Linked DNA regions of Methylobacterium mesophilicum SR1.6/6. The protein of the gene in region 1 interacts with the protein of each later gene in a pairwise test. Links are inferred from orthologs where the notes say so. Each region holds a gene or a part of one and is shown on either strand. Other genes may lie near its edges.

What was found.
Region 2: the proteins of sfsA (region 1) and MMSR116_RS07305 interact in binary tests that used the Escherichia coli proteins (3 or more experiments, as listed by UniProt). The link is inferred for Methylobacterium mesophilicum SR1.6/6 from one-to-one orthologs.

Annotation. Positions count from the first base shown.
Region 1 is NZ_CP043538.1:3,998,648-4,009,801, reverse strand. What follows is about bases 1,787-4,512. They hold sfsA (DNA/RNA nuclease SfsA), read left to right. Parts: upstream 1,787-2,655; coding sequence 2,656-3,369; downstream 3,370-4,512. Other genes in these bases: MMSR116_RS19205 (alpha/beta fold hydrolase), read left to right, coding at 4,315-4,512; MMSR116_RS19210 (FkbM family methyltransferase), read right to left, coding at 3,356-4,198; MMSR116_RS19220 (competence/damage-inducible protein A), read right to left, coding at 1,838-2,578; MMSR116_RS19225 (formate/nitrite transporter family protein), read right to left, coding at 1,787-1,792. Also shown: MMSR116_RS19230 (NAD(P)/FAD-dependent oxidoreductase), read left to right, coding at 1-766; more of MMSR116_RS19225, read right to left, coding at 923-1,786; more of MMSR116_RS19205, read left to right, coding at 4,513-5,079; MMSR116_RS19200 (ABC transporter permease), read right to left, coding at 5,247-6,008; MMSR116_RS19195 (ABC transporter ATP-binding protein), read right to left, coding at 6,023-6,958; MMSR116_RS19190 (hypothetical protein), read right to left, coding at 7,071-7,361; MMSR116_RS19185 (hypothetical protein), read right to left, coding at 7,646-7,957; MMSR116_RS19180 (hypothetical protein), read right to left, coding at 8,225-8,563; MMSR116_RS19175 (SUF system Fe-S cluster assembly protein), read right to left, coding at 9,019-9,402; MMSR116_RS19170 (cysteine desulfurase), read right to left, coding at 9,453-10,697; MMSR116_RS19165 (SufB/SufD family protein), read right to left, coding at 10,898-11,154. UniProt on the Escherichia coli protein: Binds to DNA non-specifically. Could be a regulatory factor involved in maltose metabolism.
Region 2 is NZ_CP043538.1:1,561,978-1,573,266, reverse strand. The notes cover bases 4,488-7,348. They hold MMSR116_RS07305 (glutamate-5-semialdehyde dehydrogenase), read right to left. Parts: upstream 6,637-7,348; coding sequence 5,338-6,636; downstream 4,488-5,337. Other genes in these bases: proB (glutamate 5-kinase), read right to left, coding at 6,798-7,348; MMSR116_RS07310 (nicotinate-nucleotide adenylyltransferase), read right to left, coding at 4,644-5,318; rsfS (ribosome silencing factor), read right to left, coding at 4,488-4,647. Also shown: MMSR116_RS07335 (divergent polysaccharide deacetylase family protein), read right to left, coding at 1-811; MMSR116_RS07330 (S41 family peptidase), read right to left, coding at 981-2,318; MMSR116_RS07325 (murein hydrolase activator EnvC family protein), read right to left, coding at 2,318-3,682; 23S rRNA (pseudouridine(1915)-N(3))-methyltransferase RlmH, read right to left, coding at 3,689-4,183; more of rsfS, read right to left, coding at 4,198-4,487; more of proB, read right to left, coding at 7,349-7,913; GTPase ObgE, read right to left, coding at 8,107-9,135; MMSR116_RS07290 (GNAT family N-acetyltransferase), read right to left, coding at 9,225-9,821; rpmA (50S ribosomal protein L27), read right to left, coding at 10,007-10,273; rplU (50S ribosomal protein L21), read right to left, coding at 10,360-10,674; MMSR116_RS07275 (hypothetical protein), read right to left, coding at 10,865-11,248. UniProt on the Escherichia coli protein: Catalyzes the NADPH-dependent reduction of L-glutamate 5-phosphate into L-glutamate 5-semialdehyde and phosphate. The product spontaneously undergoes cyclization to form 1-pyrroline-5-carboxylate.

The DNA.
Region 1 (11,154 bases):
GCTGGCCGCCGAGCTGAAGCACGCCATCAACCTGCTATCCGCCTACGGCTCCCCCGACCTGCCCCGCCGCCTGCGCCTGACCCTGATCGAGAGCGGCGCCCGCCTCCTGCCGGCCTTTCCCGAGAAGGTGTCCCGAGCCGCCGCCCGCACCTTGTCGGACCTCGCCGTCGAGGTGCGGACGAATGCGATGGTCACTGGGGCGGATGTGGACGGCTTTTCCCTGAAGGACGGAAGCCGCATTCCGGCCGGCCTGAAGGTCTGGGCGGCGGGCGTGAAGGCTCCGGACGTGCTCGCCGGTCTCGACGGCCTTGAGCGCTCGCGGACCGGGCAGCTCGTCGTCGGGCCCGACCTGCGCACGAGCCGCGATCCGGCGATCCTCGCCTTGGGCGACTGCACGAGCCTCGACGATCCGCAATCCGGCAAGCCCGTCCCGGCGACCGCGCAGGCCGCGCGCCAGCAGGCTCAGCACCTCGCGCGCCATCTCGGCCGCGCCTTGGCCCGCGGCGGCTCGGTCGCGACGGATCTGCCGCCGTTCCGCTACGTCGAGAAGGGCGCCATCGTATCGCTCGCCGATTTCAACGGTTGGGGCACCCTCGGGCGCTACACGTTCGGAGGCGGCCGCCTGAACGGACTCTCGGCCCGGCTGACCCACGACCTGCTGTACCGGCAGCACCAGATCGGTCTCTACGGTCCGGTGCGCGGGACCATGACGTGGCTGCTCGACGACCTCGACCACCTGATCAGCCCGCCGGTGCGACTCGATTGAGCGGGCTCCCAGTCGTTGCTTGGCGCTTCGACACCGTCTTGGCGAGCGGAGCGAAACAATCCAGGGGTGCAATGCTTGCTGAAGCCTGCGTGGCCCTAGGTCCGTCGCTTCGCGCGCGAGAATGGCGTGACAATGCCGCCGGTGTGATCCCGCCAATCAGTCGAGGCGCTCGCCCTCCACCGCCTTGGTCTCCTCCACCTCCGGCGCAACCTGGCCGTAGTTGAGCACCGCCACCAGCGCGGCACCGCCGAAGGTGTTGCCCAGCAGGGTGGGAAGGAAGAACTTCAAGCCGTAATCGCCCATCGTCGCCGCCCCGGTGACCACGAGGAAGAAGGCCTCGACCGAGCCGGCCACGATGTGGGCGAGGCCGCAGAGCGCCACCAGCCACGTCATCAGCAGGATCACGAAGGGGGCTGCGCTCGCGGTCGCCGGCAGGAACCAGACCATCAGGGCGATCATCCAGCCGGCGAAGACCGCCTTCACGAACGTCGACCAGAAGCCGTGCGCGATGGCGTCGTGGCTGATCTCCGCAAACGCCTTGAGCACCGGCGGCTCGAAGGCGCCGGAAAAGGCCGTGAGCGTCGCGATCGCGAGCGTGCCGAGGATGTTGCCGCAAAGGACGATGGTCCAGAGCCGGATCACCCGAAGCGCCGTCTTCACCGAGCGGTCGTGCAGCAGCGGCAGCACCGGCGTGATGGTGTTCTCGGTGAACAGCTGCTGGCGCCCGAGGACAACCACCAGGAATCCGACCGCGTAGCCCATCGAGCTCACGATCTTGGCCCAGTCGGTCTCCGGCAGATGGCTCCGCAGCACGCCCGGGACGATCAGCGACAGGGCGATGCTGAGGCCCGCCGCGAAGGCCGAGAGGAACAGCGCCAGACCGTGGCGCCGCAACTCCTCGTCGCCTTCGAGCCGGATGACCTCATGAAGGACGTAGGCGTCCGGCCGGCCGATCTCGGAGACTTCCTTCAGCAGCTCATCGCGGCGCGCCTCCGGATCAGCGCGCTTGTCCTTGTCCCGCACCATTCGCCCAGCTCCGCTACGCAACCCGCTCGATCGAATGATGACGTCTCAAGCCGAGAGCTGCGCCAGCAGGGCTTCGACCGCGATCCGCGCTTCCGCCAGGGCCTGGCTGTCGCGGCTGCGCACGACGATCCGGTTGCGGAAGCCTTCCGGCGTGATCGCCGGATACGAGCCGATGGAGACGGCCGGCCGCATCTTGGCGATCTCGCCGAGGCCGCCTGCGTAGCTGCCCTCGGGGAGCCCCGCCGCCTCGATCGTCTCGGACAGCATGGCGGTGCCGCCCTTCAGGGTCGGGGCGACTGAGTCGAGCATGGCCTGCATGATGCTCGGCACGCCGGCCATGACGTGAACGTTGCCGATGCGGAAGCCCGGCGCCTTCGAGACCGGGTTGGCGATCAGATCCGCGCCGAACGGGATCCGCGCCATGCGCAGGCGGGCCTCGTTCAGATCTTCCGGCTTGTGACGCTCCAGCAGCATCGCCCGCGCCCGCTCGTCGACATCGATGCCGACCCCGAAGGCCTGGGCCACGCAGTCGGCGGTGATGTCGTCGTGCGTGGGCCCGATCCCTCCGGTCGTGAACAGGTAGGTGTAGCGCTGCCGGAGGGCGTTCACCGCCTCGACGATCATGGCGGCCTCGTCGGGCACGATCCGCACCTCGCGCAGGTCGATCCCGGCGGCGGTGAGGAAGTCGGCGATGGTGCCGATGTTCTTGTCCTTGGTGCGACCCGAGAGGATCTCATCGCCGATGACGAGGATCGCGGCGGTGACGGAATCGGAAGGCTGGGTCATGGAGCTCTGGCGTCGGACGGGTCTGGCGGGCAGATAGCGCGACCGCAGCCCACGACTACGTGAACCCCGAGGACCCGATGCAGTTCGTCGCGCCGCTGGTGCCGGGACGGCTGGTGCAGCGCTACAAGCGCTTCCTGGCCGACATCGAGACCGAGGAGGGCCGCGTCACCGTGCACTGCCCCAACCCCGGCGCGATGCTCGGGCTGAATGCGCCGGGCGCGCGGGTGCTGCTCTCCCGCTCGACCAATCCGGCGCGCAAGCTGCCGTTGACCTGGGAGCTGGTGGAGGCGGATCTGCCCGGTGGCCCGCAATGGGTCGGCATCAACACGCTGCGCCCGAACGCCCTGGTGGCCGAGGCCTTCCGGGCCGGCATCATCACGGCGCTGGCCGGTCACGACACGCTCAAGCCCGAGGTCCGCTACGCGCAGGCGAGCCGGGTCGACTTCCTGGCCAGCGGCGCGGAGGGCGGTCCCTGCCATGTGGAGGTCAAGAACTGCCACCTGATGCGCCAAGCGGGTCTGGCGGAGTTTCCCGACTGCAAGGCCGCCCGCAGCGCCCGCCACATGCGGGATCTGGCCCAGGTCGTCGCCGAGGGCGGACGGGCTCTGGTGGTGATCGTCGTGCAGATGCACGCGGAGGCCTTCGACGTCGCCCGGGACATCGACCCCGTCTTCGACCGTGCCTTCCGGGAGGCGCGGGCCGCCGGCGTGGAGGTCCGGGCCTATCGATGCGCCGTCGGGCCGGAGGGTGTGGCCGTCAGCGATGCAATCCCTGTGATCACGCCGGCCTGACTGCAGACCGCTCGAACATCAGGTTCAGCCGCGAGCGCGAGATCTCGCGATAGCCGTAGCCTTCGAGGTGCGTGGGCAGGTCGAGCTGCCACTGCCCGGTGCCGTTCTCGATCAACAGGATCTTGGGCAGCAGGGACTCCGGCGCCTCGCGGAGGAACGGCTCCAGGATCAGGTCCTCCGCGCCTTCCACGTCGAGCTTGATGGCGTCGACCCGGGTCAGACCCTCGCGGCGCAGGAGATCGAGGAGCGGCACCGCCGGCACGGTGATGCGCGCCCCCTCGTTGGTGCCGACGATGCGCAGGCTCGACTCGCCGCGGTTGCGGGGATCGATGAACAGCGTGAGTTCGCCGGCCTTGTCGGCCACCGCACAGGCCACCGCCTTCACCGTGTGGAACGGGTTCTGGGCGATGTTGTAGGTCAGGCGGTTGAACACGTCGGGCTGCGGCTCGACCGCGACGATCCGGGCGGCTGGGCCCGAGAAGGCCGCGACGCACAGGGCGTACGCGCCGATATTCGCGCCGATGTCGAGGAAGACGCAATCGTCCGGCAGCCGTTCCTGCAGGAGCGCGCGCTCCTCCGGATCGAAGAATTGCGGCGTGAACAGTACCTTCTTCTCGCAATTGTTGTTGTACGGGTGCAGCCGCATCCGCGCGCCGTAGCGGGTCACGTCGAGGGGCTTGCCGCCGAGGCGCGCGATGGCGATCCGGCGCAGGAACAGCGCGAGACGCCGTCCGTACCAGGACTCGGCCGGGATCCGGTTCGTGCGGCGGGTGATCGCCGCCACGAGGCCGGACGGTTCATAGGTGCCGTAGGGCTGGGTGTCCGTCATGACCGGGGCGGTTTGCCAGCCGGCGCTCCGACCCGCAAGCGGATCGATCCGCGTTGCCCCGGCGCGCCCGCGTGGTCTAAGCCGTGGCCGAGCTTCAGGAACACAGGTTGCGCGGCATGGAGTCCTTCAATTCCGACGGCGTGCGGATCGCCTATATCGACGTCCCGCCGGCGGACGGGGCCGGCAAGCCGATCCTGCTGATCCACGGTTTCGCGTCGAACCATGCCGTCAACTGGGTCAACACGCAGTGGGTGAAGGCCCTCACGCAGGCCGGCTACCGGGCGATCGCGCTGGACAATCGCGGCCACGGCGAGAGCGAGAAGCTCTACGATCCGGCCGCCTACAGCTCGGAGGCCATGGCGGGCGACGCGATCCGGCTGCTCGACCATCTCGGCATCGAACGCGCCCACATCATGGGCTACTCGATGGGCGGGCGGATCACCGCCCATATCGCCCTCGACCACGCGGACAGGGTTCGCTCGGCGCTGATCGGCGGTCTCGGGATGCATCTGGTCGAAGGCAAGGGCCTGCCGTCCGGCATCGCCGAGGCGCTGGAGGCGCCCGCCGGCACGCCCGCCCCGAACCCGACCGCCGCCGCCTTCCGCATGTTCGCCGAGCAGACCCGCAGCGACCTGCGGGCGCTCGCTGCCTGCATGCGCGGCTCGCGCCAGACGCTGAGCCGGGCCGAACTCGGCCAGATCGAGGTGCCGGTCCTCGTCTCGGTGGGCACCCTCGACACGGTCGCGGGTTCCGGGCCGGCGCTCGCCGCCCTGATCCCGGACGCGCGGGCGCTGGAGATCGACGGCAAGGACCACTCCACCGCGGTCGGCGCCAAGCCGCACCGGGATGGCGTGCTGGCGTTTCTCGCGGCGCAGCCCTGACGCGTCATACCAGGTGCGGTTGATCGCTGCCGCACCGCCGTCCTGGCGTGTGAAGCGAAGCAATCCAGGCGGCGCCACGCTCACCAAGCTCGCGCGGCCCTGGGTCACTTCGCCTTGCTCGTGATGGCGGGGGATGCGTCCCCCGAACCGTTCAAACGGTTTCGGTGTCAGCTCTTGAGCCGGTAGCCGGTGCGGAAGATGTAGGTGACGAGACCGAGGCAGACGCACAGGAACAGGGCGGTCATGCCGAGGCTGATGGCGATGCTGACATCGGCGCTGCCGAAGAACGCCCAGCGGAAGCCGCTGATCAGGTATACGACCGGGTTGAGCAGGCTCACCGCGTGCCAGAACGGCGGCAGCATGCCGATGGCGTAGAAGCTGCCGCCCAGGAATGTCAGGGGTGTCACCACGAGGAGTGGCACCAGCTGCAGCTTCTCGAATCCGTCCGCCCAGAGGCCGATGACGAAGCCGAACAGGCTGAACGTCACCGCGGTCAGCAGCAGGAAGCCGATCATCCAGAGCGGATGATCGATCCGCAGCGGCACGAACAGCGCGGAGGTCGCCAGGATGATCAGGCCGATCAGGATCGACTTCGAGGCCGCCGCCCCGACGAAGCCCAGCACCACCTCGAGCGGCGAGATCGGCGCCGAGAGGATCTCGTAGATCGTGCCGGCGAAGCGCGGGAAGTAGATGCCGAACGAGGCGTTGGAGATGCTCTGCGTCAGCAGTGAGAGCATGATCAGGCCGGGCACGATGAACAGCCCGTAGGGCACGCCGTCCACCGCCGAGACCCGGGAGCCGATCGCCGCGCCGAACACCACGAAGTAGAGGGTCGTGGAGATGACCGGCGCCAGGATGCTCTGGCCGGCGGTGCGCCAGAAGCGGCCCATCTCGAACAGGTAGATGGCCCGGACCGCCGGCCAGTTCATGCTGAAGGCCGCGCTCATGCCGATGCTCCCTCCTCGCGGACGAGGCCCACGAAGATGTCCTCCAGCGAACTCTGCTGGGTATGGAGGTCGTTGAAGCGGATCCCCGCCGCGGCGAGTCCCGTGAGCAGCCCGGTGATGCCGGTGCGCTCGGCCCGCGTGTCGTAGGTGTAGACCAGCTCGCTTCCGTTGCCCGCAAGGGCCAGTTCGAAATCGGACAGCTCCGGCGGTATGGCCTGGATCGGCTGCTGGAGATGCAGCGTCAGCTGCTTGCGCCCGAGCTTGCGCATCAGCGCGGCCTTCTCCTCCACCAGGATGATCTCGCCCCGGCGGATCACGCCGATGCGGTCCGCCATCTCCTCGGCCTCCTCGATGTAGTGCGTGGTCAGGATGACGGTGACGCCCTGCTGGCGCAGCTCGCGCACGAGCCGCCACATGTCCTGGCGCAGCTCCACGTCGACGCCCGCGGTGGGCTCGTCGAGGAACAGCACCCGGGGCTCGTGCGACAGCGCCTTGGCGATCAGCACCCGGCGCTTCATGCCGCCCGACAGGGTCATCAGGCGGCTGTCGCGCTTCTCCCACAGGGACAGCGCCCGCAGGATCCGCTCGATATGGCCCGGGTCTGGCCGAAGCCCGAAGAGACCCCGGGAGAAGCTGACCGTGTTGACCACCGTCTCGAAGGCGTCGGTGGTCAGTTCCTGCGGCACGAGGCCGATTGCCCGGCGGGCCGCGCGGTAATCGCCCGCGATGTCGTGCCCGTCGACCAGAACCGTGCCGGAACTCGGCGTGACGATGCCGCAGACGATGTTGATCAGGGTCGACTTGCCGGCGCCGTTCGGGCCCAGCAGCGCGAAGATCTCGCCGCGCTCGATGGCGAGGTCGATGTCCCGCAGGGCGGTGAAGCCGGACGTGTAGGTCTTCGACAGCTTCGAGATGGCAATGATCGGCATCAGGGCCTGGGATCAGCGGAGGCTAGCGCGGCCTCGCCCGTCTCCGCTCGGGTGAGCAGACGGCGCGGCCCGCATCGGGCGCGGCCGGGCCTATAGCACGCGGCGCACCCAACACTCACGGGTCCGATGTGCGCGGACGCACCGCGACGCCACAGTCCGACGACTCTCCGAAACCTTCTACCAGCGCCAGGCACGCGCTGCGGCGCTCGGGATCGGCGATGCGCGAGAAGGCCGCCAACAGGGCCGCGCATTCCGACGCGCTCGGCCCGGTGGCGCCGTCTGCCCATGAGACCCGGCTCCGGAAGGCCATCACCGGAATATTGAGCGCACCGGCGATCTCTCCGAGCAGCCGCTCACGCTCGTCCGCAGCGGCCTTCTTCAGATCGGATCCACCCGCGTCCGTCATGATTCCTTCAACATCGTTCCTTCAGCCCGTCGCCGGAAATCGCTTCCCGGCAGACCTGTCCCGCTCCGAGCGGCGCCAAGCGCGACCATTCACAAATTCCGCTCGGCTGCAACCTACCGTTATGTTCGTACCGTTGTCGGACGGGTCGAACCGGTCGTCTGCATACGTCGAAAGCCACGGCTTCAAGGCGGTGAAGTCAGTATCGATCTGCGTGTCGCCCGTTATGGACCGAATAGGACGCGACGATCCTGTCATCGGGGTTGCGCGACCGGACTGACCGCATCCTACGCTGCTCGCCGAAGCGTGATGAGCGCGACCAAGCCGACGAGCGTCGCGGCGCCGAGGAAGCGACGCCACGGATTCACGCCGCGGAGCAACTCATCGAGGGCCCACCATGTCAGGGCCAGATCGGCTCCGACCGAGAGCCAGGACGCGAGCGAACCCGTTCCGCCCGAGCTCCACGCGGCCAGGGTCAAGCCGCCGAACAGCCACAGCGGCAGGTTCGGCCACTGCGCGATCGTGATGGCGCCTGTCGTCCGGTCGCGAAACAGCCAGTCGATCCCGCGCGCCACCGGGCCGGTCCGCCCTTGATCCATGACGTGGAACCTTCCCGTGGGAGATCGCCGGAAAACGGCCGACCGTAATCTTAACCGTTCAACAACCTTAATGAACAGAAGCGGTCTGTAAATCCCTAACGGAAGCTGAAAGGACTCGCGAAAAATCCGTTAATGGGGTGATGATGCGTTACCCAAGCAGCAACGAAGCTGACGTCCACGAAGGTCTGATCATGAGCGCCCGCATCGAAGATCTGAAGTTCATGCTCACGCTCAGCGCCGTCGTCCTGTTCGGCAGCGGACTGGACATCATCCTGCGCTGACGGCGGCGCCGAGATGGGCGCGCACCCTGCGTTCGCCGGGGGTGATCGCGCGGCGCAGGGCCGAGCGGGCGGCCGAGACCTGCGCGTCCAACGTCCGGGTCTGGTCGGGCGCGAAGGGGACCGCGACCACGCGTCCGCCCGAACCCGCTATTCGCGGCGACCCAAGCGGGTTGGCGGCGGACGGAGCGATCTGTCCGGATCGGAGATAGCTTCGGAGTTCGGCCACCTTCGCCTGCCGCTCCGCACGGATCTTGATGGCGGCGATCACGAGGCCGATCAGCCCGGCCGCCTCCAGGAACGCCGCGACCACGTAGCCCGAAGCCATTCGATTCCACCAGCTGCGTCAGGGAGGGCGCCGCGCCGAAGCGGCAAGACCTGATCTGCGCCCGCGTGGTTAGCGCGGCCTTAACGGCTCCGTCGATGGACGCTGTCCCCAGATTGCCTGCAGGATTGAGAACGTCGCGGAACGCTGCCTGTAACCTGCGGCGTCCATCCGTCATCTTCAGTATCGGTTGCCTAGTCTTCCCGAGCCGATGCCCACGTGCCTCAGCTCCCCGCGGAGCACGTTCGGCCTGTCCTCCGATAGCGCGCAGGACCGCGGACGAATTCTTCCCCTGGCCGCTCGGTCAGGACGGGCTCTACGACCTCGTCGACGGCCTGCCGGCCCCTCACGCGACGATGACGACGGGCGCCAGCGCCCGCTTCGCCTTGGCCAACCCTTGGCCGACATCTACGACGCCGTCGCCCTCAAGCCGGGACGCCCGCTCCCCGGAGGCCGGACTACCACATGTCGAGCGCGACGCGAGCCTCGTCCGACATGCGGCTCTGGTCCCACGGCGGATCGAACACCATCGTGACCGCGCAGGACTGCACGCCTGGGACGGCGGACACCGCGTTCTCGACCCAGCCGGGCATCTCGCCCGCCACGGGGCAGCCGGGCGCCGTGAGGGTCATGTCAATCGCGACATTGCGGTCGTCCCCGATATCGACCTTGTAGATCAGGCCGAGCTCGTAGATGTCGGCCGGGATCTCGGGATCGTAGACGGTCTTCAGCGCCGCGACGATGTCGTCGGTCAGGCGGTCGAGCTCCGCCTGCGGGATCGTCGAGTCGCCGGCGACGGCGGGGGCGTTCATGCCGCCCGTGATGGTTGCGTCGGTGCTCATCGCTTCACTCTCCCCGGGCCCGCACAGGCGGGACCAGCCTCATCCCCGTATCAGGTGAACAGCATCTCTGCTCTGCCGAGCGCCTCGGCAAGGGCATCGATCTCGGCGGTGGTGTTATACAGCCCGAACGAGGCGCGGCAGGTCGAGGTAACGCCGAACCGCTGGAGCAGCGGCATGGCGCAATGCGTCCCGGCCCTCACGGCGACCCCCTGCCGGTCGATCACCGTGGCGATGTCGTGGGCGTGCGCCCCCTTCATCTCGAAGGCGATCACACCGCCCTTGCCGGGCGCGGTGCCGATCAGGCGCAGGGAATTCATCGCCCCGAGCCGCTCCTGCGCGTAGGCCGTCAGCTTCGCCTCGTGGGCGGCGATCGCGTCGCGCCCGAGCGTCATCATGTACTCGAGGGCGGCGCCGAGTCCGACCGCCTCGATGATCGCCGGGGTGCCGGCCTCGAACTTGTGCGGCGGGTCGTTGTAGGTGATCGCGTTCTCAGCGACTGTCCGGATCATCTCGCCGCCTCCCTGGTAGGGCGGCAGGCGGTCCAGCCATTCCTTTTTCCCGTACAGCACGCCGATGCCGGTCGGACCGTAGACCTTGTGGCCGGTGAAGACGAAGAAGTCGCAATCCAGCGCCCGCACGTCGACGGGCGTGTGCACGGCACTCTGCGCCCCGTCGAGCAGAACCGGCACGCCGTGGGCGTGGGCGATCCGAACGATCTCGGCGGCCGGCGTCACCGTGCCGAGCACGTTCGACATGTGGGTGATCGCCACCATCTTGGTCCGGGGCGAGAACAGCTTCTCGTACTCCTCCACCAGGAAATTGCCCTGGTCGTCCACCGGCGCCCACTTGATCACGGCGCCCCGGCGCTCGCGCAGGAAGTGCCAGGGCACGATGTTGGAGTGGTGCTCCATGATCGAGAGGATGATCTCGTCCCCCTCCCCGATCAGGCCGGCCCAGCCCATCGACGAGGCCACGAGGTTGTAGGCCTCGGTGGCGTTGCGGGTGAAGATGATCTCGTCCGTCGAGGCGGCGTTGAGGAACTGGCGCGTGGTCTCGCGCGCGCCCTCGAAGCCCTCGGTGGCGGCGTTCGCCATGTAGTGAAGGCCGCGGTGGACGTTGGCGTAGCCGGTCTCCATGCAGGAGACCATCGCGTCGATCACCTGCCGGGGCTTCTGCGCGGAGGCGGCGTTGTCGAGGTAGACGAGCGGCTTGCCGTAGACCTGCTGGCCCAGGATCGGGAAATCCCTGCGGATCGCCTCGACGTCGTAGGTTGGGGTGAGGACGGGTGCGTTCATCGGGTCACGCTCACGGATCTCCCTCCCCCTCTGCGGGGGAGGTGGCCCTCGCGTCAGCGAGGGTCGGGAGAGGGGAGCCCGGCCGCCGAAAAAGGACTGAGCGGGTGTCGAGAACATAGCCTCGTTCTGCACCGTCGCTCCCCTCTCCCGCCTCACTCCGTTCGGCACCCTCCCCCGCAAGGGGGAGGGTTGAGTCAGCGTCAGCTCCGCGCCGTCAGCCAGGCCTCGATCTCGCCGATCAGTGCCGCGCGGGCGCCCTCGTGCGTGACCGCCTCCACGGCCTCGCCGACGAAGGCCTGCACGAGCAGGCTCTCGGCGGTCGCACGCGGCAGGCCGCGGGCCATGAGGTAGAACAGCAGGTCCTCGTCTGGGGCGCCGCAGGTGGCCCCGTGGCCGCAGGCGACGTCGTCGGCGAAGATCTCCAGCTCCGGCTTGTTCATCATCTGCCCCTCGTCGG
Region 2 (11,289 bases), 2.4 Mb from region 1 along the record:
GGTCAGCGTTCTCCGGCCCCTTCAGCGCCGTGAGCAGGGCTTGCGGCCCCGGATCGCTGTCAGGATAGTCGAACGGCTCCATGGGCAGTTGAAGAAAGACCTCGTGTCCGGCGTCGCGCGCCCGGGCGGCCGCGCGTGCGGCCTCGCCGCCGTAGGGCACAAAGGCGAGACTGACGGCCGCCGGCAGGCGCGCGGTGGCGCCGGCCGTGGCGGCCTGGCCGACACCGAGTCCGGTCACCACGATGGCGATACGTGGTCCCGTTCCCGCCTCCTCAGCCCGGGCATATACGTCCAGGGCGCGCGCCCGACCCTCGCCGAGCTTCGGCATCACACCGTGGCGTCCCGTCTCGGTGATCCGCGGATCCGGCGCCGGAGCGAGGCGCGGCGCACTCGGCGGCGGCACGCGAATCACCACAGCGTCCGACGGGCCGGACCCGGCGGGCCGCACGACGGTCACGCCGGAGGCCGTCTCGATCTCCTCCGCGCTGCGCTGGAGCGACGTCGGGGTCGGGGCCGTCGTGGCGACCTGCGGCTCGGTGACGGGCGGCGAGGCGGCGGCCGGTGCGGGCCGGCCGGCCGGCTCACGGATCGTGATGCTGGCTTCGGCGCGGGGGTCACCGCCCCGGGGATCGCCGAGCGCCAGCACCAGCCCGACTGTGGCCGCGAGGGCGATCGCGATCGCGCCGCCCGTGACCCTCGGCCGACGTGCGAACGCGACGGCGCGTCCGAGCCTGCCGCTGGGCTGCTCCGGCGCTGCCGCCTCCGGTACCCCGAGGGGTCGCGTGAGCATATCGTCGGTGGACTCGGTCAAGCGGCTCTCGATGCGGGATCGCGCTCCCTGCACCGTCGGATGCGGCGCGGATCCCCGCCACCATTGCGGCTCCGCATGGTTAACGTTTCGCTAAAGCCGGACCCGGTACGAAAAACCGCCCGGCTTGGGGCCGGGCGGCTTCAAATCTCGCGCTCCGTAACTTGGCGGCTCAGTTCGGCAGGCTGGGCTTCTGCTGTGCCGCGGGGGTCCCGTTGGCCGCGCCCTTCTGGATGCCGTGCAGGAAGTCCACGGCCGAGATGAGCTGCTTGTCCTTCGCCGGATCCGGCGGCACGTAGGCGGAGGAGCCGCCGCGCTCGTCGGTGTCCTTCTGCTTCAGGTGGCCCTTCAGTCCGGCCTCACCCTTGGTCTCGTCCTTGCCCTTCAACTCGTCGGGCACGTCCTGCGTGACCTCGACATCCGGCTCGATACCCTTCGCCTGGATCGAGCGTCCCGACGGCGTGTAGTACCGCGCCGTGGTCAGCCGCAGCGCGCCGGAGCCGCCGAGCGGGATGATCGACTGAACCGACCCCTTGCCGAAGGAGCGGGTCCCCATGATCGTCGCGCGCTTGTGATCCTGCAAGGCGCCGGCGACGATCTCGGAGGCCGAGGCGGAGCCGCCGTTGACCAGCACAACCACCGGCTTGCCCTTGGTAAGGTCCCCCGACTTCGCCGAGAAACGCTGCGTCTCGTCCGGGTTGCGGCCGCGGGTCGAGACGATCTCACCGCGGTCCAGGAACGCGTCCGACACCATCACGGCCTGGTCGAGCAGGCCGCCCGGGTTGTTGCGCAGGTCGATGACGTAGCCCTTGATCTTGTCGGCACCGATCTCGCCGGTCAGCTTGTCGATCGCCGCCCGCATGCCGTCGAAGGTCTGCTCGTTGAACTGGGTCAGGCGGATGTAGGCGACGTCGCCGCCCTCGACCTTCGAGCGGACCGGCTTGATCTTGATCACGTCCCGCGTGAGCGTGACGTCGATCGGATCCTTCGACTCCTTGCGGCTGATCTTGAGCTTCACGTTCGAGTTCACAGGGCCGCGCATCTTGTCGACCGCCTGGTTCAGGGTGAGGCCCTGAACCTGATCGTCGTCGATCTGCGTGATGATGTCGTTGGCGAGCAGCCCCGCCTTGGCGGCCGGGGTGTCGTCGATCGGCGTGACGACCTTGATCAGGCCGTCCTCCATGGTGACCTCGATGCCGAGCCCGCCGAACTCGCCGCGGGTGGTGGTCTGCATGTCGCGGAACGCCTTGGCGTCCATGTAGCTCGAATGCGGATCGAGCGAGGTCAGCATGCCGTTGACGGCCGCCTCGATCATCTTCGACTCGTCCGGCTTCTCGACGTAGTCGGTGCGGACCTTCTCGAAGACGTCGCCGAACAGGCTGAGCTGGCGATAGGTCTCGGCCGAGGCGGCCACGGCGCGCGGACCCGACAGGAAATCGGTCTGCGTGGCTACCATGGAGGTGCCGGCACCCAGGAAGGCGCCCAGCATGATCAGGGATGTCTTGCGCATCAGCCGCGAACCTTCTCGCCAAGTACCGTATTGTTCGGGCTCTTCGCCCACCACGGCTCCGGATCGATGGAGCCGCCGTCCTTCTTGAACTCGACGTACAAGGTCGGATCGCCGTCGGACCCGGGTGGCCCAGCACCCTTGTCGCCCATGCTGCCGACCGGTTCGCCCGCGAGCACGAACTGCCCGACCTCGACGCTGATCTGATCCATCCCCGCGAGCAGGAGATAGTAGCCGTCGCCCGCGTTGATGATCAAGAGTTGCCCGTACGACCGAAAGGGCCCCGCGAACTGCACCCACCCGTCCGCCGGGGCAGAGACCGTCGCCTTCGGGCGCGTCGTGAAGGACACGCCCCGCGTGGTCCCGCCGTTGCCGTCGGGCTGGTTGAAGCCGCGTGTGAGCCGTCCACTGACGGGCCGCGGCACTTCGCCCCGCACGTCGGCGAAATGCACCTTCGGGGCCAGGCGTGCCGGATCACGGAACCCGGCCGCGGCAAATCGTTCCTGCGTGACCTTGACCTCTCGTTCGGCCGCAGCCTTCGCCTCCTCGGCGGTCTTCCTGGCGGCGGCCGCTTCGGCCTCGGTCCGGTCCATCAAATCCTTGAGGGTCTTGGCCTGAGCCCCGAGCTCCGCGGCCCGCCGACGCTCGGTGGACAAGCCGCTCTCGATCTCGGCCTGCCGGGCGCGGCGGGCCGCGACCAGCGCCTGCAGGCGCTGCTGCTCGCGCGCCCAGCCGGCGAGATCGGAGGCCAGACCTTCCTTGTCCTGCGCGATCAGGCCGCGCAGGCGGATCATCTCCGCGAGATCGGCCGCGAGGGTGTCGACCTCGCCTCGCAACTCCGGCACGACGGCGCCGAGCAGCATCGAGGTGCGTATGGCCGCGAGGACGTCCTCGGGGCTCACGAGAACCGCGGGCGGCGGCCGGCGCCCCATCCGCTGAAGCGCCGCCAGGATCTCCGCGACGATGCCGCGGCGGGCCTGGAGCGAGCGCCGGATCGCGGCCTCACTCTCGCCCATCGCCTTCAAGCGCTCTTCCAGGCGGCTCAGACGCTCCTCGGTCGCCTGCGCTTGGCGACCCGCATCGAGGAGCGCGGCATCCAGCTTGGCCCTGTCGGTCCCGATCGTGGCAATCTCGGCCTCGGCCTGGGCCCGCTGGCCGGCGCTGGCGGCGAGCGCCTCCTGCACGCGCTTGAGATTTTCGGCGCGGCGATCGCGCTCCTCGGCGGCGCGCTGAGCCGAATCCGCGTCGGCGGGCATCTCGGAACGCACCGGCGTCGCAGCAACGGCGAGGGCCAGCAGGACGACGGCGCGCAGCCGGTGCTGAGGACCACGGAAGGCAACCGCCCGCAGTCTTTCCACGGTCGACATGGCCGATCAGCCCGCCTCGCCGCGATGATAGGGGTGACCCGCCAAGAGGGTCAGGCTCCGATAAATCTGTTCGAGGGCGAGCACGCGCACAAGTCCGTGGGGCAGGGTGGCAGCCCCGAAAGACAGGATCAGCTCCGCCTTCGTCCGAATTGAGGCGTCCAGACCATCCGGGCCCCCGATAGCCACGACGAGGGCAGGGCGCGCGACGTCGCGCCACGCGGCGACGCGGTCCGCTAGGGCCTCGCTGGTGACATCGGCCCGCCCGCGTTCGTCGTAGGCGAGTAGGACCCCCCCAGGGGGCAGATGGGTCAAGAGCGCGGCCGCCTCTTCGGCACAGCGGTCGGTGGCGCGCCGGGCCCGCGATTCCGGGATCTCGAGGCTGTCACAGGCGGGAAAGCCCAGTCCACGCCCCAACTGGGCCGCGCGGTCGCGATATCGTGACGCGAGTTCCCGCTCCGGACCGGCCTTGAGCCGGCCGACCGCCGCGAAGATCAGACGCAATCCGGACGTCCGCCCTAGCCGGCGGCGAGCCCGACCGGACGATCAGCGCCCCACATCTTCTCCAGATTGTAGAAGCCGCGAACCTCGGGGCGGAAGATGTGAACGAGCACGTCGCCCGCGTCGATCAGCACCCAGTCGCAGGCAGGCAAGCCTTCGACCCGAGCATTGCCGAAGCCGCGATTCTTCATTTCCTGGATCACCTTGTCGGCGATCGAGCCGACATGGCGCTGCGACCGGCCGGACGTGATGATCATCGTGTCGGCGAGCGAGGTCTTACCGGCGAGGTCGATGGCGATCGTCTCCTCGGCCTTCATCTCGTCGAGGCATCCGAGGGCCAGGGCCTTCAGGTCGTCCGAGCGCGCCTGGCCGGAGGTATCCGGGGCCTGGACGGGGGTGCGGATCGTCTCCGTTTGAATGGTCTCGGGCAGAGTCCTGGTTCCTCGTGGTGCCGCAGGCGACGTCACGCCCCGCGGGATCGTCTGAAATTGGCGGTATCGGCCGTCGATTGCAACCGTGGCGACCCCGAATGCGCAGTGCGTCCCCGAACGGCCTCGCGGATCGCCGTCGATGACAGCGTGGAGCGGGGACCGTGCAGGAAGACCCAGGCCGGGGGAGCGCGCGTCGCGAGCGTCGCCGCAGCTTCTTCAGGCAGGCGCGCGCCAGCCAGCCGGCGCGCCGCCCGGGCGCTCAGCGGGGTCATGGTCGAGCCCGGACGATCGATGACCGCCATGGGCATCAGCCGGGCGATCTCGGCGAAGCCCTTCCAGCGGTGGAACGTCGCCAGCGAGTCGGCGCCCATGATCCAGACGAAGTGGACGCCGGGCCGATGGCGCTTCAGGAACCGCAGGGTCTGGACCGTGAAGCGCACGTTGAGCGCCGCCTCGATGCCGGTCACCGCGATGCGCGGATGTCGCGCGACCGACCGGGCCTGCGCGCAGCGCACGGTGACGGGAGGGAGCGCCTTTCGGCTCTTGAGAGGGTTGCCCGGGCTGACGAGCCACCAGACCCGGTCCAGCCCGAGTCGCCGCATCGCCATGAGGGTGACATGGCGATGGCCCAGATGAGCGGGATTGAAGGATCCGCCGTAGAGGCCGATCCGCATGCCGGGGGCGCTCGGCGGCAGGGTCAGCCGCACGCCGGCTCCTGGATGGGCGTCACGGACGCGTCTGGCCGCTGCCGTGGACGCGGTACTTGAAGGTGGTCAGCTGCTCGACCCCCACCGGCCCGCGCGCATGCATGCGCCCGGTGGCGATGCCGATCTCGGCACCGAAGCCGAACTCGCCGCCATCCGCGAACTGCGTGGAGGCGTTGTGGGTCACGATCGCGGAATCGACCTCCGCCAAAAACCGCGTGGCCTCCGCGTCGTCCTCGGTGATGATCGCGTCCGTGTGGTGCGAGCCGTAGGTCTCGATGTGCTCGATCGCCGCGGCGATCCCGTCCACCACCCGCACCGCGATGATCGCGTCGAGATATTCCGTGTGCCAGTCCTCCTCGGAGGCAGCGGTGACCCGGGAGTCGACGGCCCGCGTCTCGGCGTCGCCGCGAACGGCGCACCCGGCATCCAGCAGGGCGCCGACCAGGGATGCGAGATGCGTCCCCGCGCAGGCCCGGTCCACCAGCAGCGTCTCGGCCGCGCCACAGACGCTGGTCCGGCGCATCTTGCTGTTCAGGAGGACGGTGCGCGCCATGTCGAGGTCGGCCGCTGCGGCCACGTAGACGTGGTTGATGCCGTCGAGATGGGCGAAGACCGGCACGCGGGCCTCGGCCTGGACGCGCGCCACGAGGCCGCGCCCGCCGCGGGGCACAATCACGTCGACGCAGCCGTCAAGTCCGGCGAGCATCAGACCCACGGCGGCCCGGTCGCGCGTCGGCACGAGCTGGATCGCGTTCTCCGGCAAGCCGGCATCGGCGAGGCCCTGACTCATCGCCCGGGCGATGGCCATGGCGGTGCGGTGGCTGTCGGAGCCCGCCCGCAGGATGGCAGCGTTTCCGGCCTTCAGGCACAGCGCGCCGGCATCCGCGGTCACGTTCGGCCGACTCTCGAAGATGACGCCGACGACACCGAGGGGCACGGCGACCCGCTCGATCAGGAGGCCGTTGGGCCGCTCGATGGCGGCGAGCTGGCGTCCCACGGGATCCGCCAGCGACCCGACCTTCTCCACGGCCTCCGCGATGGCCGACAGGCGGCCAGGATCCAGGGTCAGGCGGTCGATCAGCGCGGCGCTCTGACCGGCGTTGCGGGCGGCCGCCACGTCGCGGGCGTTCTCGACGAGGATCTCGTCGCGGTTCGCGCGCAGGCGCTCGGCGATCCGCTTGAGCGCCACGTCCTTGGTCCGCGCGGAGGCCAGCGCCATCAGCCGGGCGGCGGCTCGGGCGCGCCGGCCGATCGCCGCCATCTGCTCCGGCAGGGCGTCGGCCTCGGCGAAATCCGATCTCAGGTTTAGGACGGGCACGCTGGCGTCCTCGGTTGGCGGCGCCCTATGCTTCGGCGCGACAGAGAGAAGACGCCGTATTTGCACATCGCGCGCCGCACGCACAAGGGTGTCCGAGTGCTGGTCGACGCAATAATCAATTCGGAGATGATTGTGATTAATCCAGTGCGGAAAGTCGAGAACTAGAACAATGCCAAGTCATCCCGATGAACCATCCAGGCGCGACCGGGATAGTTGAGCAATTCCGGGATACGCGCGCTGGGATGCCCGATGATCAAGGCGGCTTCCGCGCTGTCGTAGGCGACGAGCCCGCGGCCGTGGACACGGCCGTCGCCATCGCGGATCACCACCGCATCGCCGCGGGAGAAGCTGCCTTCTATGGCGCGGACGCCCACCGGCAGGAGGCTCGCGCCGCCACGCAGCGCCTTCACGGCGCCCGCGTCGATGGTGAGGCTGCCACGCGGTTCGAGGGAGCCGGCGATCCAGGTCTTCCGGGCAGCGGTCGGCGTGGACCCGGAGAGGAACCACGTGCAGCGAGCCCCATCCCGAACGGCGCGCAGCGGGTTCTTCTGCCGACCGTCCGCGATCACGAGGTGCGTGCCGCCGGAGGCTGCGATCTTGGCCGCCTCGATCTTGGTGCGCATGCCGCCGCGGGACAGCTCGGAGGCCGGGCCGCCCGCCATCGCCTCGATCTCAGGGGTGATGCGCTCGACCACCGGCAGATGCTGCGCGTTCGGGTCGCTTTTCGGCGGCGCCGTGTACAGGCCGTCGATATCCGAGAACAGGACCAGCACGTCGGCATCGATCATGGTGGCGACCCGGGCGGCGAGGCGATCGTTGTCGCCGTAACGGATCTCCGACGTCGCCACCGTGTCGTTCTCGTTGACGACCGGCACCGCGCGCATCTCGAGCAGTTTGAGCACGGTGGCGCGGGCATTGAGGTAGCGGCGCCGCTCCTCCGTATCCTGGGGCGTCACGAGGATCTGGCCGGCGACGATGCCGTGATGACCGAGCGCTTCGGCCCAATGCCGCGCCAGAGTGATTTGCCCCACCGAGGCCGCACCCTGGCTCTCTTCCAGCCGCAAGGCTCCGGAGGGCAGCCCGAGCACGGTGCGCCCGAGCGCGATGCTGCCCGAGGAGACGACCAGGACATCGACGCCGCGCGCGTGCAACTCGGCGATGTCCTCAGCCAGCGCCGCGAGCCAGGCGTGCCGCAGACGCCCGGCCCCCCGGTCGACGAGGAGGGCCGACCCGACCTTGAGGACGACGCGGCGGAAATCTTCGAGGACGGGGATCATGATGCTTGCGGGTCCGGGTCGATCGAGGCGATTTGAACGAAGATCGCGCTGTTGAACAGCCACTCCGCCTCGCGGCGATCACCCGTCACGATGGCGTTGGATCAGCGGCCTGTCGGGTGTCCGCAGGCTTCCGGCAGGGCGGCGAGGCGCAGGCCGGACCAGGCTGCCGCGGGGGGCGAGGAGCTCCCGCGAATCACGGCTGCCAAGCCACGGCCGGCTGCCGCTCGGCCTCCGCGCTGGCGTCGATTTCCGCCTGGAGCGCCCGAAGCGCCTCCGGCACGCCTTTCCGGCTGGCGGAGGACAGGACCAGCGGTGCACGACCGGCCGCCCGCTTCAGCTTGGCAACCTGGCTCTTCAGGGTCTCGGCGTCGAGGGCATCCGCCTTCGAGAGGGCGACGACCTCGGGCTTCTCCGCCAGACCGTTGCCGTAGGCTTCGATCTCGCCACGAACCAGCTTGTAGGTCTTGCCGGCATGCTCCGTGGTGCCGTCCACGAGGTGCAGCAGCACGCGGCAGCGCTCGACGTGGGCGAGGAACCGGTCGCCCAGCCCGACGCCCTCGTGCGCGCCCTCGATCAGGCCCGGGATGTCGGCGAGGACGAATTCGCGCCCGTCCGAGCGCACGACGCCGAGCCCGGGATGCAGCGTCGTGAACGGGTAATCGGCGATCTTCGGCTTCGCCGCCGTGACGCTGGCCAGGAAGGTCGACTTGCCGGCATTCGGCAGGCCGACGAGCCCGGCATCGGCGATCAGCTTGAGCCGCAGCCAGATCCACATCTCCTGGCCTTCCTGGCCGGGATTGGCGTGCTTCGGAGCGCGGTTCGTCGAGGTGGTGAAGTAGGCGTTGCCGAAGCCGCCGTTGCCGCCCTTCGCGAGGCGGATCTTCTGGCCGACCTCGGTCAGGTCGGCGAGCAGCGTCTCGCCGTCCTCGGCGAAGATCTGCGTGCCGGCCGGGACCTTCAGGACCGCGTCGGCGCCGTTGGCGCCGTGGCAGTTCGAGCCCATGCCGTGCTCGCCCTTCCGGGCCTTGAAGTGCTGCTGGTAGCGGTAGTCGATCAGGGTGTTGAGACCCTCGACGCACTCCACCCAGACATCGCCGCCGCGGCCGCCGTCGCCGCCGTTCGGTCCCCCGAACTCGATGAACTTCTCCCGCCGGAACGAGACGCAGCCGGGACCGCCATCACCGGAGCGGACATAGACCTTGGCTTCGTCGAGGAACTTCACGACCTGAATCCTTTGTCGGGTGCGGGTTCGCGACCCGCACCATCACCGTGTCGACGGCCGCCGGCCAGCCCCGGCGCCGTGGCGCCGCCTCAGGCGGCTGCCGTCATCGCCGGCTCGGACGACGGCCTCTGCCAGCGCCGCCGGTCGAGGCGGAAGAGATCGACCGGCAGATCCTCACCGCGCGCCGGGAAGGGCCGGATCGCGCTGCCGGCCGGCACGAAGCCGCAGCTCTCCAGAACGCGCCGGGACGCCGGGTTGACCGTGCGGGCCGACGCCGAGAGTTCCGCGCCGCCGGTATAGGCGAAGAAGGCGTGGCACAGGGCCGTCACGGCCTCGGCCATCAGGCCGCTTCCCCAGTAGGCCCGCCCGAGCCAGTAGCCGAGCTCCGGCGGCGCGTCGGCCGGCGCCTCGATGCTGATGACACCGATGAGGCTGCCGGGCGCCGCCCGCGGCGCGAGGGCGAGCGTGAGGGCCGAACCGGCGGTGTTCTGCGCGCGTGCCTGAAGCAGGAACGCATCCACGACCGGGGCCGGGAGCGGGTGCGGCACCCGCGCCAGCATCGCGGCGACCGACGGGTCGCCGGCCAGCTTCAGGATCGCGTCCCTGTCCTTCGCGGTCGGCCAGCGCAGCCACAGCCGCCGCGTCTCGATCCGGAAAACGTCATCACGGGTCAGATCGGGGAACATCGTGCCCTCGCAGGGCGGCGCTCCCGGCTCCGGGTCACCGCCTCAAGACGACGAAGGGGAGGATGGCGTCCCATCCTCCCCGGGGTTCCGTCCGATCCGGCCCGTCAGGGGCTCGGCAACGACGTCTCCGGTCCGGTGTGGGACACCGGGCGGGACGCCAGCTTCGCCTCAAAGGCGCCCGCCTCTTATTCCGCGGCCTCGGCCAGCGGGGTAACGGCTACGAAGGCGCGCCCGCGGCGCGTCTCGAAGCGGACATGGCCCGGTACCAGCGCGAACAGCGTGTGGTCCTTGCCCATGCCGACATTGGCGCCGGGATGCCATTTGGTGCCGCGCTGACGCACGATGATGTTGCCCGGAATGACCGATTCCGCGCCGAACTTCTTGACGCCGAGGCGCCGGCCTTCCGAGTCGCGACCGTTGCGGGACGAACCGCCAGCCTTCTTGTGTGCCATGGGATGAGCTCCGAATTCTGATGGGCTTCGATGCGGTCGCGGATCGGTCCCTCAGGGGACCGGACGCGCCCAGCGTCTGGCGTGCGTCAGGCCGAAATGCCGGTGATGCGCACGACCGTGTGGTCCTGCCGATGGCCGCGCTTGCGGCGCGAGTTCTGCCGGCGGCGCTTCTTGAAGGCGATGACCTTCTTGTCGCGTCCGTGGCGCACGATCTCGCCGGTGACGCTGATGCCCGACAGGGTCGGTGCGCCGACCTGGGTCGCGCCCGCGCCGTCGGCGAACAGGAGGACCTCGCCGAAGGTCACGGCCTCGCCGGCCTCGCCGGCCAGGGAGGCGATGGTGATGGTGTCGTTGGCGGCGACGCGGTACTGCTTACCGCCCGTCTTGATGACTGCGAACATCGTTCTCTCGTGTTCTCGAACGGCCTCCGGGGCGGCTGCCCCTGGACCGGCTTCTTGTTTGAAGTCATTGCACGGGCTTGTGCCCGGACAACGCGAAACGCGCGGACCTCAGGGAGGCCGCGCGCCATGCGGGGTCACTACGGGCGCGGGCACCACATGTCAATCCGCGCGTCGATCCGCGCGGCCCGGATCAGCGGATCGGCGCGCCGGTCACCAGGATCCCCTTGGCGACCGTGCCCTGCGGACCGAAGGCCGCCAGAGCCTCGGCGCACCAGGCCTCGCGGCCCACGGCGGCCAGTTGCTGGCGCACCTGGGTCGACCGGGTCCGCAGCTTCTGCTCCAGCAGGGCTTCCTGGCCGGCATTCACGCGGGCGGCGAGGCGCAGCGTCGTGAGCTGCCCGGCCCTGACCTGGACACCCGGACAGGCCTGCTCGGCGATGATCGTCGTGGAGGCGGCATCGGCGTAGTTGTCGAGCGGTGAGGCCGGGCTCGTCGGGGCGACCGGAACCTGCGCGACGGCCGGGCCGGCGAGGAGCAGACTCAGACAGGCGGCGATGGCACGTGGGCTCCGCAAAGCTCAAAACTCCCTGGTGTCGCCAACCCCCTCGGCGACTG